DNA from 3 places in the Trichocoleus sp. FACHB-46 genome. Region 2 is predicted to be linked to each of the others. Evidence: predicted binding sites of a transcription regulator. Region 2 holds the regulator's gene; each other region holds the start of a gene.

Region 1 (4,182 bases), on a different contig from region 2:
TCTAAGGTTGCAACCATGTTGTGTCTCTTATAAAGAAGTTCAGTTGATGAATGTTTTGTTCTTGCGACTCAATCCTGATGACAATAGGATGAAGGAGCAGCAAGTCAGCACTATAGTGGACTATGTTTCAAGCAAAAAGGCTTGCATATCTTGATTTTGGCTAGGTTGCAGGTATCATCCACCTAACTCAGGTTAGATGTTTCAGTGAGTCTGTCAAAAGCTGTAGGGAAATATTAGGTTTATATAGATCGCCCCTAAACCGGAATAGGTAGCCCTTCCGTAACTTGAGATACAGAGTCAGGAAACAATCTAGTCCTCAATAGATTAGGGACTGGAGCGATATACCAATGCCTAATCCGTTGATAGAGCACCTTGATGCAACTCGAATTCTGTTTGACCTGCAGCAGGGCAATGAAATTGCTCAAGGCTTTTCTGGTTGCTTAGAACCAGAAGAAATAGCCCGTCGGGTTGCCAATGGCTTGGTAGAGAAGTTTGACTGTGCCTTAGCCCGGATCTGGCTACTAGAACCAGAGCAAACCACCTTAAAGTTGGTTGCTTCTTCAGGGATGTATACGCATCTCAATGGCACCTTTGGGCGAGTCCCGATGGGAGCTTACAAAGTGGGCAAAATTGCTCAAAATCGAGTTTCCTTTTTGAGCAATCATCTTGCAGCAGAAACTTGGGTAGGAAATCGCGAATGGGCGATCGCTAACAACATTCAAGGATTTGCAGGATATCCTTTAGTGATTCAAGATAAAGTCATCGGCGTGCTGGCAACTTTTAGCCATCAAGCAATGGAGACAGAGTTTCTAGAGGTTTTACAAACCCTTTGCACCGTTACAGCGATCGCCTTAGACACAGCTATACAATATCAGCATGAAAAGCAGATTTGGCAAAACTCGATGCAGTTGATGGCCCAGCCTGCGGTTCAGAGCCTTAAATTCAACTATCTCTCTCTTTCTGATCAATTAGTCAGTCTGCTAAGTGATACCCGCTTAACTTTGGTAGGCACAGAGCGACCTCTCACTCTGCCAGTAGCTTATGTCTTCTTGCAAGCAGCCGAAACTTTGTACCAATTTACCTGTCACTATTGTCGGCTGATTTATACAGCAGAGTCTGTAGCATTAGAGGCCATGATTCCGGCAACTCATTTTCCCGACCTCGATCCACAAAATGGCTTGCCGTCCTCCCTAAATAAACTGTTTTTTACTGTCACCTGTTTAGGGGGAGTGCTGCAAACCCAAGCCACCAGTAATCAACGGGCCATGCAGTTTTTGCTCAAAGTACCCGATTGGCGCGATCTCGGTGGTCATCAACTGCGAATTCAATGCCGCTCATCAGTTCTACAACTAGCCTTTACACATCTAGCTTTTTCGGCAGGTCTACCAGTTTGCCGTGAAATAGCTAAAGAAGCAAACAAGAATGTACCCTTATTGACCGATGATGCTACACAAATTCAGACAGCGAAATGGGTGCTGTGGGTGCAACAGGGAAGTCAAATTGCACCGAAGGGGATTCGAGGCAAAGTTGATTTGTCTACCAGCCCAGAGACATTGAGACAGGCAGTAGAAGCGTTGTCACAGGGTAAATCGTGGGGTATTGACCCAGATTTAGAAAAACAGCAAACTCTGTCTGAGCGAGAGTTGGAGATTCTGGCTTTGTTGACTCAGGGGCATCGCGATCGCGATATTGCCGATCATCTAATCATTAGCGAAAGTACCGTTAAGTTCCACATGAATAATGTCTTGGCGAAATTGCAGGCGCGGACTCGTTACCAAGCGATTTATGAGGCGATCGCTAAGGGATGGCTGGTTACATAAATCTGAGAAAGTGCTGCGATCGTTTCTCCTGTCCTTATTGTTAGATCTCCCACTTCCGTAGTGAGAGATACAAAGACTTGAGAAATCAGGACTTAATCTGGCAACACATTCCAGCCAGTCAGAAGTCAGCTTATGAACAATCACTATTCAGTCATTATTGTGGGTGGAGGTCAGTCAGGGCTTTCCATGAGCTATTGCTTGAAGGAGAGAGGCATCGATCACATTGTTTTTGAGAAGAACAAAATTGGCTATGCTTGGCGCACTAAGCGCTGGGACTCTTTTTGTTTAGTCACACCCAATTGGCAATGTAAACTCCCAGGCTATGCCTATCCAGGCGATGATCCTCATGGTTTCATGCAGAAAGACGAAATTGTGCAATATATTGAAGCTTATGCTGCCTCTTTCGATCCTCCCATTCAGCAAGGTGTTGAGGTATTAAAGCTTAGTCAGAATGTAGCCCAAAACTTCTTTGAGGTGACAACTTCAATTGGAGAATACACGGCTGACCAGGTAGTTGTGGCATCCGGTAGCTACCATCTTCCTAAGGTGCCAAAGATTGCTGAACGGCTCCCTAAAAACATCACGCAACTTCACGCCTCAGAATATAAAAACTCCCAGTCTTTACCGCCTGGAGCCGTGTTGGTCGTAGGTACAGGGCAGTCAGGATGCCAAATTGCTGAAGATCTGCATTTGGCTGGTAGACAAGTACATCTCTGCGTGGGGAGTGCGCCGCGATCGCCCCGGCGGTACCGAGGTAAAGATGTGGTCGATTGGCTGGACCAGATGGGATATTACGATTTATCGATTGAGGAGCATCCCCAAAAAGAAAAAGTGAGGGCCAAAGCCAACCACTATGTTACAGGTCGAGATGGAGGTCGAGAGATTGACTTACGACAATTTGCTCTAGAAGGGATGCAACTTTATGGCAGGCTGAAGGATATTAGCGATCGCCAGTTGGAATTCTGGGATAACTTGCAGCAAAATTTGGATCAAGCCGATGCGGTAGCGGAAAGTATCAAGAAAACCATTGATGGATTCATTGAGAAAAACCAAATTGAGGCTCCCACAGAACCTGCTTACTATCCAGTTTGGCAGCCTGAGCAGTCGATCCTCAGCCTGGACTATGCTCAAGCCAATATCAGTGCAGTGATTTGGTGTACTGGGTATCAGTCTGATTTTAGTTGGGTAGAGGTGCCTGTCTTTGATGGCAAGGGGTATCCAGGCCATGAACGGGGTGTAACCGGAGTCTGGGGACTCTATTTTCTAGGGCTTCCCTGGCTCTATACCTGGGGGTCAGGCCGCTTTTCTGGAATCGCCCGTGACGCCAGTTATCTAGCAGATTACATCGTCGCCAGGAAGAAGGTGTCATACCCCAATGACTGGAGTGTGGTCAATGAATTTTTGCTGGGTTCGTAGTCCAGAGACGCATTGTTAGCGACCTAGCGAAATCGATAGGTACTTAGGTGAGTTTGGTACTAATTTTCAGCGTTTTGGCCTGAGAAATAGACCGAGCGATCGCCCTCCCTAGCCTTATTGATAGAGTTAAACCTTTCGTAGTGAGGAATACAAAGATCTCCTCAGCTAGCCCTTAATCTGGCAACACTATTCAAGGAAAAAAAGATGCCTGAAGTAACCACTCCTGCTCATCAAGTTGGTGATTTCTTTGTTGATTACGAAGAGAAAGTCTTTCCCGATGTCAAAGCTGAACCTGGCGAGAAAGCATTGGTGACATTCCACACCGTTGCGTTTGAAGGATCGATTGGTTTTGTCAATTTATTGCAAGCTACGCGCCTACTGCGTAAGGGATTTGAGACTTCTGTCTTGTTGTATGGCCCTGGCGTAACTTTGGGGGTGCAGCGGGGATTTCCTAAGTTAGGAGATGCAGCTTTCCCGGGGCACCAGAACTTTAATGACCAAATCAGCAAGTTTATGGCAGAGGGTGGCAAAGTTTATGCTTGCCGCTTTGCTTTACAAGCTTTGTATGGGCATGGTGAACCTTCCCTGATTCCTGGCATCCGTCCCATCAATCCTTTGGATGTACTAGATCTAGTGCTCCTGCACCGCAAAGATGGAGCCTTGATTTTAGATACTTGGACCTTGTAAATAATGAATGATTCCCAAACCATTCGAGCCGCAGCCATACAGATTAGCCCAGTTTTGTTTAGTCGAGATGGCACCACCGAGAAGGTGTTGCAGGCGATCGCTAAAGCTGCCAAAGCAGGGGTGCAGCTGATCGTTTTTCCTGAGACTTTTATCCCTTATTATCCTTACTTCTCCTTTGTGCAACCGCCCGTTCTCATGGGGCAGGAACATATGCGGCTGTATGAAGAAGCGGTGACCGTGCCTGGGCCAGTGGTAGATG
Region 2 (6,540 bases):
AGAACTCAGCACCTGTCTGACTCCTCCGACAAACTCTAGTCTTCGTGATCTTCAAAGGGATCGCTCAATTCCTTTGAAGGCGGACCAAAAGAGGTATAGATTGAAAGCCCTGTAATGGCAATGACAATGGCACAAACGGAAATGCTAAGAACTGTTGCGGGTTCCATAGGTTCGATCGATTATGAGGACTCTCCCTCTATAATATTACGAAGCATTAAAAAGTTCTGTCGAGATCCACATACAGGTGACCCATGGCTCAACGCACTTGGTTGGGAGATGTTCTCAAACCTTTGAATTCTGAATATGGTAAGGTCGCGCCCGGCTGGGGTACCACGCCATTGATGGGCGTTTTTATGCTGTTATTTTTTGTCTTCTTGCTGATCATCTTGCAGGTTTACAACTCCTCGCTGTTGATTGAAAACGTCGATGTGGACTGGAGAAGCTTAGGCGGCTAAGGCTAGCGAATGCCTAGAGCTTAAAGTTCAGTATCTAGATGTTCCCGGCTTCGACCGGGTTTTTTGTTGGCTTTATACTAGAGAGAAGGCCAAACTGAGCAATGCTCCAGAGAGAAACTGAGCCGTCCGGGATTTGACTAGGAGGAATTTGCGTGAATATTTTTGGCATCGGCCTACCGGAGATGGCGCTGATTATGGTTTTGGCTCTGCTAATTTTTGGGCCAAAGAAGCTGCCAGAAATTGGTCGGAGTTTAGGAAAGGCGATTCGCGGTTTTCAAGACGCCTCTAAGGAGTTTGAGAATGAATTTAAGCGAGAAGCCGAACGACTAGAGCAAATTGTCACTGAGCCAATGGAGGCCAAGCTGGAACCTCCGTCTCAGCCTGTGCTCTCTCCTGCTGTTACCGAAACTACAGCTCAAGTAGAGACGGATGAGGTCGTGGCAGCAGTTTCTCCAGACGACGCAAAGAGCTAGCCTGAGTTGTTAGCGTCAAGATTTACTGCCTGTAGATTAGTAATTGAAAGCCAATGACAGAGCCTGCTTCGACACCCAAACTGGTGGTGCCGCAATTAATTGTCGGGTTAGGAAATCCGGGCGCTAAGTACGAGCAAACCCGCCATAATATTGGTTTTGCTGCTATTGATGCTTTAGCCCGCACCTGGCGCATTTCGCTATCGGAAAATCGTAAGTTCCAAGGTGTATTTGGCGAAGGGCCAGGTCTTCAAGGCAATAAAATTCGCTTGCTCAAGCCGCTGACTTACATGAATCTTTCAGGACAGTCGATTCGAGCTGTGTTGGATTGGTATAAGTTGCCCCCAGAGTCAGTGCTAGTGATCTATGACGATATGGATTTGCCTGTGGGTAAAATCCGGTTGCGTCTTTCTGGATCAGCAGGTGGACAAAATGGGATGAAGTCAGCGATCGCTCACTTAGGTACCCAGAATTTCCCTCGTTTGCGAATTGGCATTGGTAGTCCCAAGGACGAAAATACGGCTACTCAAGATGCCGTGTCTCACGTCTTAGGTCGATTTGCGCCTACCGAGGCCCAAGTCATCACTCAAGTTTTAGAGATGACCGTAGACGCTGTAGAACTAAGTCTCAAGCAAGGCTTTGAAAAAGCCATGAGCCTCTACAACGGTCGTTCTGTTGTAAGTACCAAAGTTTAAACGACTCCTGTATTAGGCGCTGAATCTGTGTTTTAACTGTTGGCTGAATGAACTGAACTCCGGTACATTGGCATTTACTGGATGGCCCCACTAAGTCGAACTAGCCTCAGATAGGGGTTAGTTCAATTCGTACCAAAGGCAGATCAAATCAGGTCTTTGGTTTTGCCACCATTGCAGGAGAAGCCTTTATGCTGGATAGTTCCGACCCTCTCTTCATGGCTGAGAGCGCTGCTACATCACTGGCGATTTTAGATCAAAGGCTGGTGAAACGGTGCCATATTCAGCTGCCTGACATGCCTAATCCGATGAGCGCCATTTGTTATCAAGGGTGCTTTTATAGCTATGTTCGGTTTTTTCCCTCACTGGAAACAGCTCAAAAGGCGGCTGGACGTTTGCTTACCAAAGGTAATGCGGTTGTCTTTACTCAGGTAGCGAAAGGTTTGGTATTGTGGGTGCTGGAAGCGGAGGCCCAGTTGGCTAGTAAGCCTGTAGTGAGATAAGTAGAGACTGTGAGTGCTAACCGTCTACCTGAAACCATTGCTCATGTCCGGATCACGCATCAGTCGTGGAATCAGGGCAAAATTGAGGGGGAAGTCAGAGCCAATCAATTTGAGTGGCAGTTTCAGTGGTGTTTTAAGCAAGGCAGCTTATTAGTGCAGCCTTCTCTCGGTAGAGCTTTGATCCAAGAACCTCTAGGGCGCTTTTTAGAGAAATGTGACTATCAACTAGAACCGGGTGGTGACTACTCATTCACGATTCGCGCCCAGCTCTAAGCTTAAGCAGATGCGACTAGGCGTTCTAAGTAACGCTCAATCAACAGAATTGCCACAATATCATCGAGCGATCGCGGTGGGGTTCGCATCCCTTGAGGAATTAAACGATACAAGCCTTTGGGAGGGTACATCTTCCAGTAGCGATCGCGAGCTTCTAAGCTGCTGTAGCGCTCGTCTACCAAGACGACCCGGAGCGGATCAGGTAAATCATCACTTAGCTTTTGTTTCCAAGTTTTCGCAGTCGTTTGATCCCCCATCACTACGATTGAGATGGGTAGCTGTTTTTGGAGCTGTTGAATCGTAGCTACCACTTCATCCGCTGCAATAACTTGGTGGTAATGTAGCGTCCGGTCTACTCCCATCGCAGCTAAACCACATTTGTGGCGACCAGGATCGAAGCCTAAGATGATCGGCTGATCAGGATTGGGGGGAGGATTTAAGACCATGAAATTCTAATCATTTGCCAGCAGAACGAGGAAACAGCTCAACTTGTCAGCGTCACTCTGCTTTATTGTAACGACCTGCCGTTACAAATCGTCAGGACTGACGAAGGGGCTGGGAGAGACATCTGACGGCTTGGAATTAGGGGCTTTTCCAGGGTAAGGGTCTGAATGTTGAAACTCAAAATTAGCGTCCTCTTGAGTCACGCTGTTGTTTGGATTGTTTGGATTAGGAGTGGCATTGTTGGGTTGAGGAGATGGACTGCTGTTGGGTTGAGGACGATTGGGTCGAGGAATGTCCCGACTAGTACTCAGCACCACTTGGCCATTCTGAATCGCTAACAACTCCACCTTCAGCGGGCCTGCTGTGTAGATCACACCCGTGGTTACAACCTTTAAATCGAGCGGCTGGCGATACTGCTTCAACTGCTCGGCAAAGCTCAAAATTGCCGTGACGCTAGGACCATTTGCAGCGATCTGTACTCCTTCCGTGAGTACCCCCGCACCTCTGGCTCGAAACTCCGTGGCGGCTAGCAACAGTTCGATCCGCTTTTGAATGTCGGCTTCAGTTAGGGTAGATGGATCAACTGAAGCGGCAGCAATGACATCACCAGAAAGAAATGCGACTTGGTTGAGCGTAGCGCTCGCCACCACCTGAACGCTCTTTTCTCCTAGCACATAGTTACCCGCTGAGAGAATTCTAATGACGTAATCGCGACCATCTTCAATTTGGTCAACCAGTTGTTCTACTTCCGGTCTGGTGATTTGAATAATCTGCTCGCTGACTTGACCAGTACCAGGACGGGTCAACTTGATAGCGTTACGATTTGCTTCTCGCAGTAACTGGTCTATTGCTTGCTGAGCGCCTGTGGGAGAAACGATCCGCACGACCCCTGCTGACAACACTTGTCCCCGGAAGAGAGCAACGTTGCCTTGGCGTAGGGTTTCATATTGCGCTTGATAGTACTGGTAGTACCGCTGCAAGGTTTGAACAGCTTTCTCTAAATTGGCTTGTTGAATCTCTAAATCTTTAGTTTCTTTAATCAAGTTTTGGCGCTCGTTATCCAGTCGGTCGATCTCGGAGCGGAGTCCCGTTGCTTGCTGAGAAACAGTGCTTAGTTGCGTTTGAGTTCGGTTTAGTTCTACTTCGGTGCGGTCTTTGGCATCTTCAATCCGATCCTTTTCTGCTTCCGCGCGGCTCAGTTGGCTCTGAGTTTGATCGAGCTGAGCTTCGGTGCGAGCTCTTTCGGCCTCGACTCGACCTAGCTGGGTTTGCGTACGATTTAGCTGTGCTTCTGTCGTCGCTTGCTTGGCGATCGCGGCCTTAAGAAACAAATTAATCCGATCCAGCCGTTGTTGGGCCGAAACTTGCTCCGCGCGAGCTTGGGTCAGCTCTTGCTCAACTTGGTTTTTTTGAACTCTCGTCTTTGCTAAATCTTCTCGCGCCCTAGAGAGGTTTTTCTGAATTTTGCCCAATTCAAAAACGCCAGTACGGAGTTGATCACTCACAGCAAACAAAATGGCGAGTGTAGAAGCAGAAATGATGCCACCCGTGACAATCGTCACCAAGACCGCGGTTTTGCGAGGACGCAAGTTAAACAAGCTGAGGCGAGCCTTGCCTACGCGCGTACCGATGCGATCGCCCACCGTTGCGATCACACCCCCCAACACCAAGATTGCCACAATTAAGATGTACCCGCTGGTCATCTACCCTCAGGAAGCCATTTGGCTCACACCCAACTCAGATACAGCCTATCTCATGCCCCAGAAGTTTTGTGTGCCATCACACCTGTAGGACGACAACAAGCAGACCCAGATAGCAAAAGTTGCTGCCTTGCCTCAGCGTCAGGAGAGCATCAGGGCTCTCTTTGTTTCCTCGCAGGAGTGCCATGAAGCACCTTCCTCGGCCAGAGAGCTGTATTCAAGTCGCTGTAAGCGCTTGTTATTACTAGAGGTTAACCATAGCAGATCAACTGAACTGTTGACTGAGAGCGACGGGATTATGAACCGTAATTTTTTTCTTATGGATGGAAATCATCTTCTCCTGTCGCAGATCTCCAAGTAGGCGTGTGACTGTGACACGGGTGGAACCAATCGCTTCTGCGATCGCCTGATGCGACAATTTCAAATCAATTGTGATCCCGTCAGGGCCAGGAACGCCAAAGTCACGACAGAGGATGAGCAAGAAGCTGACCAAGCGTGATCCCATATCTCGGTGGGCCAAGGTTTCGATCATCATCTCAGTCTGCAAGATGCGCGAAGACAACCCTTGCAACATCAGCATCGACAGCTCTGGGTTATCCTTGAGGGCTTTTTCCACTTGCTCAATGGGCACCGACAGCAATTCCGCCGGAGTAAAAGCAACTGCGTGATAAAAGCGATCGGAGCGATTGCCCGTAATCAGCGAGAGAACCCCAAAGACACTATTTTCTCGCAGCAAGGCTACGGTGATTTCTTCGCCCGCTTCATAAACGCGAGACAGTTTGACCGCACCTCGGACCAAAAAGTAGACACGCTCCGCTGGATCACCGGGGAAGAAAATCGTCTTGCCTCGATCAAACGTTTCGATCACGGGAGGAAATGCTCCGCCTCCCAGTTGACGAAACACAGATGCTAACGGCCTATCCTGCGTCATTACCATATCCTTTTACCTTTTCGATGCCCTTCTCCAACCTTCATGGGCCGCTCGTCTGGAGATGAACCTTACGAAGGTGAGCCAACTGTAAGCAATTGATGACTTTAGAACACTTAAACTTACTCCAGAGTCATTTTTTGTTCTATTTGATACACAATCGGCCAGCGATCGCCAATGGCTGAAGAATTTGGCTGCTGTTTCGAGGACTACAAACGAACGGATCTTAGCTGTAAGCGATCTATTTAGACCCTATCTTACTCCCCCTAAAGACAGATATCTTGTGATAGGACTCAAGGCAGCGTATCACCCTGCCAGCGACAGTAGATGTCAATATCTTTAAGCCCCCATCTTTGAGTATTCTCGTAATTGCCCTTAACGAAGAGATTGCCATGCTGGATCTGACCGGAAAAAATGCCTTAGTCACAGGCATTGCTAACAATCGCTCGATTGCTTGGGGAATTGCCCAACAACTCCATAAAGCGGGTGCCAACCTAGGGATTACCTATCTGCCCGATGAGCGGGGCAAGATGGAAAAAAAAGTAGCAGAACTGGTTGAACCGCTAGAACCCAGCTTGTTTGTGCCTTGCAATGTGCAAGATGATGCTCAGATTCAGTCCACCTTTGAGACTGTGAAGGAGAAGTGGGGCAAGCTAGATATCTTGGTTCACTGTCTGGCCTTTGCCAACAAAGATGACTTATCTGGCCACTTTAGCAACACCTCGCGGCCAGGATTTACCACAGCCTTAGACATCAGCACTTATTCGTTAATTCAGCTCAGTGGTGCCGCTAAACCCCTGATGACAGAAGGCGGCAGCATTGTCACATTGACCTACTTGGGCGGGGTGCGTGTGGTGCCCAACTATAACGTTATGGGCATTGCCAAAGCGGGCTTAGAAATGAGCGTTAAATACTTGGCCGCAGAACTGGGCCCCCACAATATTCGAGTCAATGGCATTTCTGCTGGCCCAATTAGAACTCTCGCCTCCTCTGCGGTTGGGGGAATTCTGGACATGATTCATCATGTGGAAGAAGTGGCACCCCTGCGGCGCACTGTGACTCAACTAGAAGTTGG
Region 3 (4,182 bases), on a different contig from region 2:
ACCCAGCAAGTCATGGTGCGCCAAGGCGATCGCCTACTTTGCTCATTACGTTATGACCCCCCCTTCTCTCTCTGGCGGCAACCTTTTTCGGCTACTAGTTTTAGCCTGTTGGACTCAGCTTTACTCTCTTTTGGAGCCCATTTAGACACACGTTTGGGTGTGGTCAAAGGCCATTTGGAAGTCCCTGCAAATAGCCCGCTGGCCCAGATTTATTTCGGACAACCTTGGCTCACAGTGAGTCATGCAGAAATGGAATTGCGAGTGGATGCGCCCCAAAAACGGGTGGCTAACTTTACCAAGTGACGTAAGGCTCTAAGCGATCGAGGAGTTTGGGGCCAACCCCAGACACGCGATCGAGATCGGCAAGCGAAGTAAAAGGTTTTTGCTGACGAGCTTGAATAATGCGCTGGGCCAGCGTAGGACCGACACCGGGCAACGTTTCTAGGTCTTGCAGACTAGCAGTATTGAGGTTTACCACTGAGTTGGGTGTGGTCTGGGGTTGCGAGGTTGTAGTGGCTGATGGAGTGGGCGATCGCTGGCTTTTGAGCTTTGAGGTTGGCTTAGGCTGAGTCTGACTTGACTGGCACTGTTTCGCTTGGGCAGCCATTTTGCGTTGTACTGCTGGAGGCACCCCCAAGATGGCATTGGTATATAGCCGCTCAAATTCTCGCTCGTAGTGAGCCGCAACCATTGGGCTTTCAACCACGACTAATGTTTCGTCATTGCCTGTATTGGCAGCATCAGTCCAGTTATGAGACCCCGTAATCACAGTGGCTTGATCAACAACGCCAAACTTGTTGTGCAATAAATCTCCAGGTGGGAGGCGTGGTGCCCCCACTTTACTAATAGGGTTTTGCCAGGGATGGTTGTTGGATTCGGTTCGGCACTTGTCTTTGAGTTCAACGCCCAGCATGTCTAAGGCTTCGCTATAGGAACGGTAGGCAAAACTAGGATCGATGACAGCCTGTACCTGTACGCCTCGTTCATGATTAGTTTCTAAGACATTCGATAAACGCTGCTCGGAAAATACAAACAACGCCAAATTCACCGATCGCTGAGCTGCACCCAAGGTTTTGCCAATGAGTCCGCTCCCACTTTGACTCCAGGGACGGGAGGGACTGGTAGGCGAGAACTGCACTGTAACTGATGTGCTGCCAAGCACAACTGTTTGGGGAGAACGATAGGGCTTTTGTAGGCCAAACTTGCTATCGGACTTGCCCCCAGGACCATCGCCCCACATAGTGTTGAACTCTTGGGTGAATAAGCTAGCTAATTCGGCGCTGGGAATCCGCAACATGTTGTTAGCGTTGCCTTGACTGGCAGGGCGAGAGAAATCGCCATGAATATCACTAGTAGTGAAATTGGCCGAAGTGATGATTAGGCGTTGTCCATCCACCACGACAAATTTATGGTGCATCAAGTCACTGCCAGCAGAGCCGTTGGCGGTGTCATCAATCCAAGGCACCTGCGCTTGCCGCAACATGACTAAAGTGTCGCCTTGATTAATTTCTTCTGGGGTGAGTTTGCCGTCTTGGTCGAGGTCTGCGAGCTTTTGGTATTCCTCATAGCGGCTGCGCTCTCGTTCGGGCAGCTTCTCTAGTTCAGCTTCGGTGATCGCGCTCCAAGGTTGGCTATAGGTGTTTTCTAAAATCACCCGTACCTTCACGCCTGCTTTTTGGCGATCGATCAAGGCTTGGGCAATCTTGGGCAACCGCAGCTCTTGAACGGCAACATCTACGGTAGATTGCGCTGAGGCGATCGCGTCAATAATTTGCTGCTCTAGGTTATCGCCAGGGCGAGTTTGCTGGCGGTAAGGCTCGGTGTATTTGGCAGCAGGTTCGTGATTGAAGTAAGCCTGAACTAACGGATCTTGGGGCAGTGGTGCAGGTGCAGATTGCTGTGGCTGAGACTGCACTTGTTGGCAAGCACTCAGGCTCAAAACCAGCAACAGGCTCAAGCAAAAACGCGATCGCAGGGAAACCGGAAAAAGCAAAATAGCGCTCCTGACGGCAATGAGGGATGCATGTCTAGAGGTTGCCCTAGCCCATAGCATCATTACCATTAGCCGCTAATGAGGTTTCTTCGCGGCTTCCTGTAACGTCATAATGGCGTCTTCCAGCTCACTGGCTACTCGTTCGTGATTGCCTGCGTTCAGCCAGCGCACTGCTTCATAAAGCTGAAAAATTGCTTTAACGGTAGAGTCTTGCCTCCGCTCCATGTCTTCCAGTTTTAGTAGCAAATTTTGTACACGGATTTCTAGGATCGCGTTGGTTTCCATTATCTCGGCTCCACCTGCAACTTGAGTGGTAATGTCTCGAAATCAATCGTCTTAGTCTCAGACAAGAATCAAAAATAACCCCTAGCACTTTCTGTGAGGGGTTAAGGTAATCTGGCATACTGGAATGAGTTTAACTACGCTTTTTGTAGTCACTCCAGAGCCGCAATTGCCACACTTGTTAGTTACCGCTGACGACCGTTGACTTGTATCTGTGTTCGTCCTCGGGCTTGCGCTGCCACTTACCGTCGCTGCCTTGAATGTAATCATGCTTGACTGTGGTCCAAGCGACATTCATCGCTCCCTCTTGAGACAGACCATCAGATTGAGCACTTCGCATTGCAGCTTGGAAGATCTTTTGGGCTGATTCGGGGAGTTGCTGAGCTTCTTGAGGTAGGTTTTGCTCTTGCTGTTGTTCTGGTGCCATTTGCTTAATAAGCTCCGTTTTCATACTGAGACTTGCGATCATCCTATGCAGCAATAGTTGGAAGTTCCTCAGCCTAGAAGCGAATTAGATACGCTGGTTCGTTCTACCCCAAGGGGCAGCTAACTTTAATTCTTTCTGTCGTTAGGGATACAATTAATTGCTTCAAAGGGCTCCCAATCCTAAACCAAAGGCGGGACATCTTGACTGGATCGGTACGCTTGGGATTGAAAGGTATGCTGGAAGAAAGCAATGCCTTAATTTAAAGCTTTAGAACGCGACTACTCATGCAAATCTATCTGGATTACAGTGCGACAACTCCCCCTCGTGCCGAAGCGATCGCTGCCATGCAGCAGGCTTTGACGGTGCAGTGGGGCAATCCTTCTAGCTTGCATGAGTGGGGTAGTCGGGCCGCGACCTTGGTAGAACGGGCCCGCATTCAAGTGGCTAGCTTGCTCAATGCTCCGCCTGAAGCGATCGTGTTTACGTCGGGCGGTACCGAATCGGATAACTTGGCAATTCTGGGAGTGGTGCGGCAGTACACCACACCTCAACATGTGATTATTTCTAGCGTGGAGCACTCGGCGATCGCAGAGCCTGTGCGCTTATTGGAGCAGTGGGGATGGGAAGTAACTCGCTTACCTGTGGATGCTCAGGGGCGGGTAAATCCTCAGGATTTACGCCATGCCTTGCAAAGTAATACGGTTTTAGTTTCAGTGATCTACGGGCAGAGCGAAATTGGTACCTTGCAGCCCATCCAGGTGCTCGGTGAAATTGCTCGTAATCATGGCGCATTGTTTCATACTGATGCCGTGCAGGTCGCAGGCCGTTTGCAGCTAGATGTGCAGCAGCTTCCGGTAGATTTACTCTCGTTGTCCAGCCACAAGCTGTATGGACCGCAAGGATCTGGGGCTTTGTATGTGCGAACTGGAGTGGAGTTGGTGCCGCTGATCGGTGGTGGTGGGCAAGAGTTTAAGCTGCGTTCTGGGACTCAGGCCGTACCTGCGATCGCAGGGTTTGGCATAGCGGCAGAACAAGCGATCGCGGAACTAGCCACCGAAACGCCCCGCTTGATGCGGCTGCGCGATCGCTTGTTCGATCAATTACTAGCGATTCCAGGCGTAACTGTCACGGGCGATCGCTGGAATCGCTTACCGCACCATGTCAGCGTTTGTCTTCAGGCTACCGATAGCGAAACCCTAAATGGCAAAACCTTGGTGCGCCAAATGAATCTGGCGGGGATTGCGATTAGTGCAGGTTCTGCCTGTCATAGTGGCAAAACAACTCCCAGTCCGATTTTGCTGGCAATGGGATATAGCGATCGCTTGGCGAAAGGCGGCATCCGGTTCACGTTAGGCCGAGAGACTACAGTGGCAGATATTGATTGGACAGCCACCGTGTTCCAGCAGGTTCTAGAGCGACTTATGCCCGTACAATTAGTAGGGAGCCGCTCCTAGCAGGCTAGTGATCTTCCTCGGCACCC

Evidence for each region. The regulator NtcA, encoded in region 2, controls nitrogen genes in cyanobacteria. The targets are predictions, from matches to a motif close to TTTGTANNNNNNNNTACAAA.
Region 1: the regulator NtcA is predicted to act here: its motif matches at 1,875-1,894, upstream of H6F72_RS20985 (MSMEG_0569 family flavin-dependent oxidoreductase).
Region 3: the regulator NtcA is predicted to act here: its motif matches at 2,837-2,856, upstream of H6F72_RS03625 (ChaB family protein).

What each region holds. Positions count from the first base shown of each region.
Region 1 covers NZ_JACJOD010000032.1:176,061-180,242, reverse strand. The annotation lists gene H6F72_RS20995 (hemerythrin domain-containing protein) at 1-17, opposite strand, end outside; gene H6F72_RS20990 (LuxR C-terminal-related transcriptional regulator) at 348-1,820, shown strand; gene H6F72_RS20985 (MSMEG_0569 family flavin-dependent oxidoreductase) at 1,953-3,236, shown strand; gene H6F72_RS20980 (MSMEG_0572/Sll0783 family nitrogen starvation response protein) at 3,441-3,923, shown strand; gene H6F72_RS20975 (Nit6803 family nitrilase) at 3,927-4,182, shown strand, end outside.
Region 2 covers NZ_JACJOD010000013.1:395,297-401,836, reverse strand. The annotation lists gene psbN (photosystem II reaction center protein PsbN) at 36-167, opposite strand; gene psbH (photosystem II reaction center phosphoprotein PsbH) at 252-455, shown strand; gene H6F72_RS09485 (TatA/E family twin arginine-targeting protein translocase) at 608-928, shown strand; gene pth (aminoacyl-tRNA hydrolase) at 982-1,620, shown strand; gene H6F72_RS09475 (hypothetical protein) at 1,809-2,120, shown strand; gene H6F72_RS09470 (DUF3146 family protein) at 2,130-2,393, shown strand; gene H6F72_RS09465 (pre-16S rRNA-processing nuclease YqgF) at 2,396-2,839, opposite strand; gene H6F72_RS09460 (DUF3084 domain-containing protein) at 2,921-4,540, opposite strand; gene ntcA (global nitrogen regulator NtcA) at 4,803-5,474, opposite strand; gene fabI (enoyl-ACP reductase FabI) at 5,858-6,540, shown strand, end outside.
Region 3 covers NZ_JACJOD010000006.1:751,208-755,389, forward strand. The annotation lists gene H6F72_RS03610 (acetoacetate decarboxylase family protein) at 1-303, shown strand, start outside; gene H6F72_RS03615 (phospholipase D-like domain-containing protein) at 293-1,993, opposite strand; gene H6F72_RS03620 (hypothetical protein) at 2,069-2,278, opposite strand; gene H6F72_RS03625 (ChaB family protein) at 2,457-2,726, opposite strand; gene H6F72_RS03630 (cysteine desulfurase family protein) at 2,987-4,156, shown strand.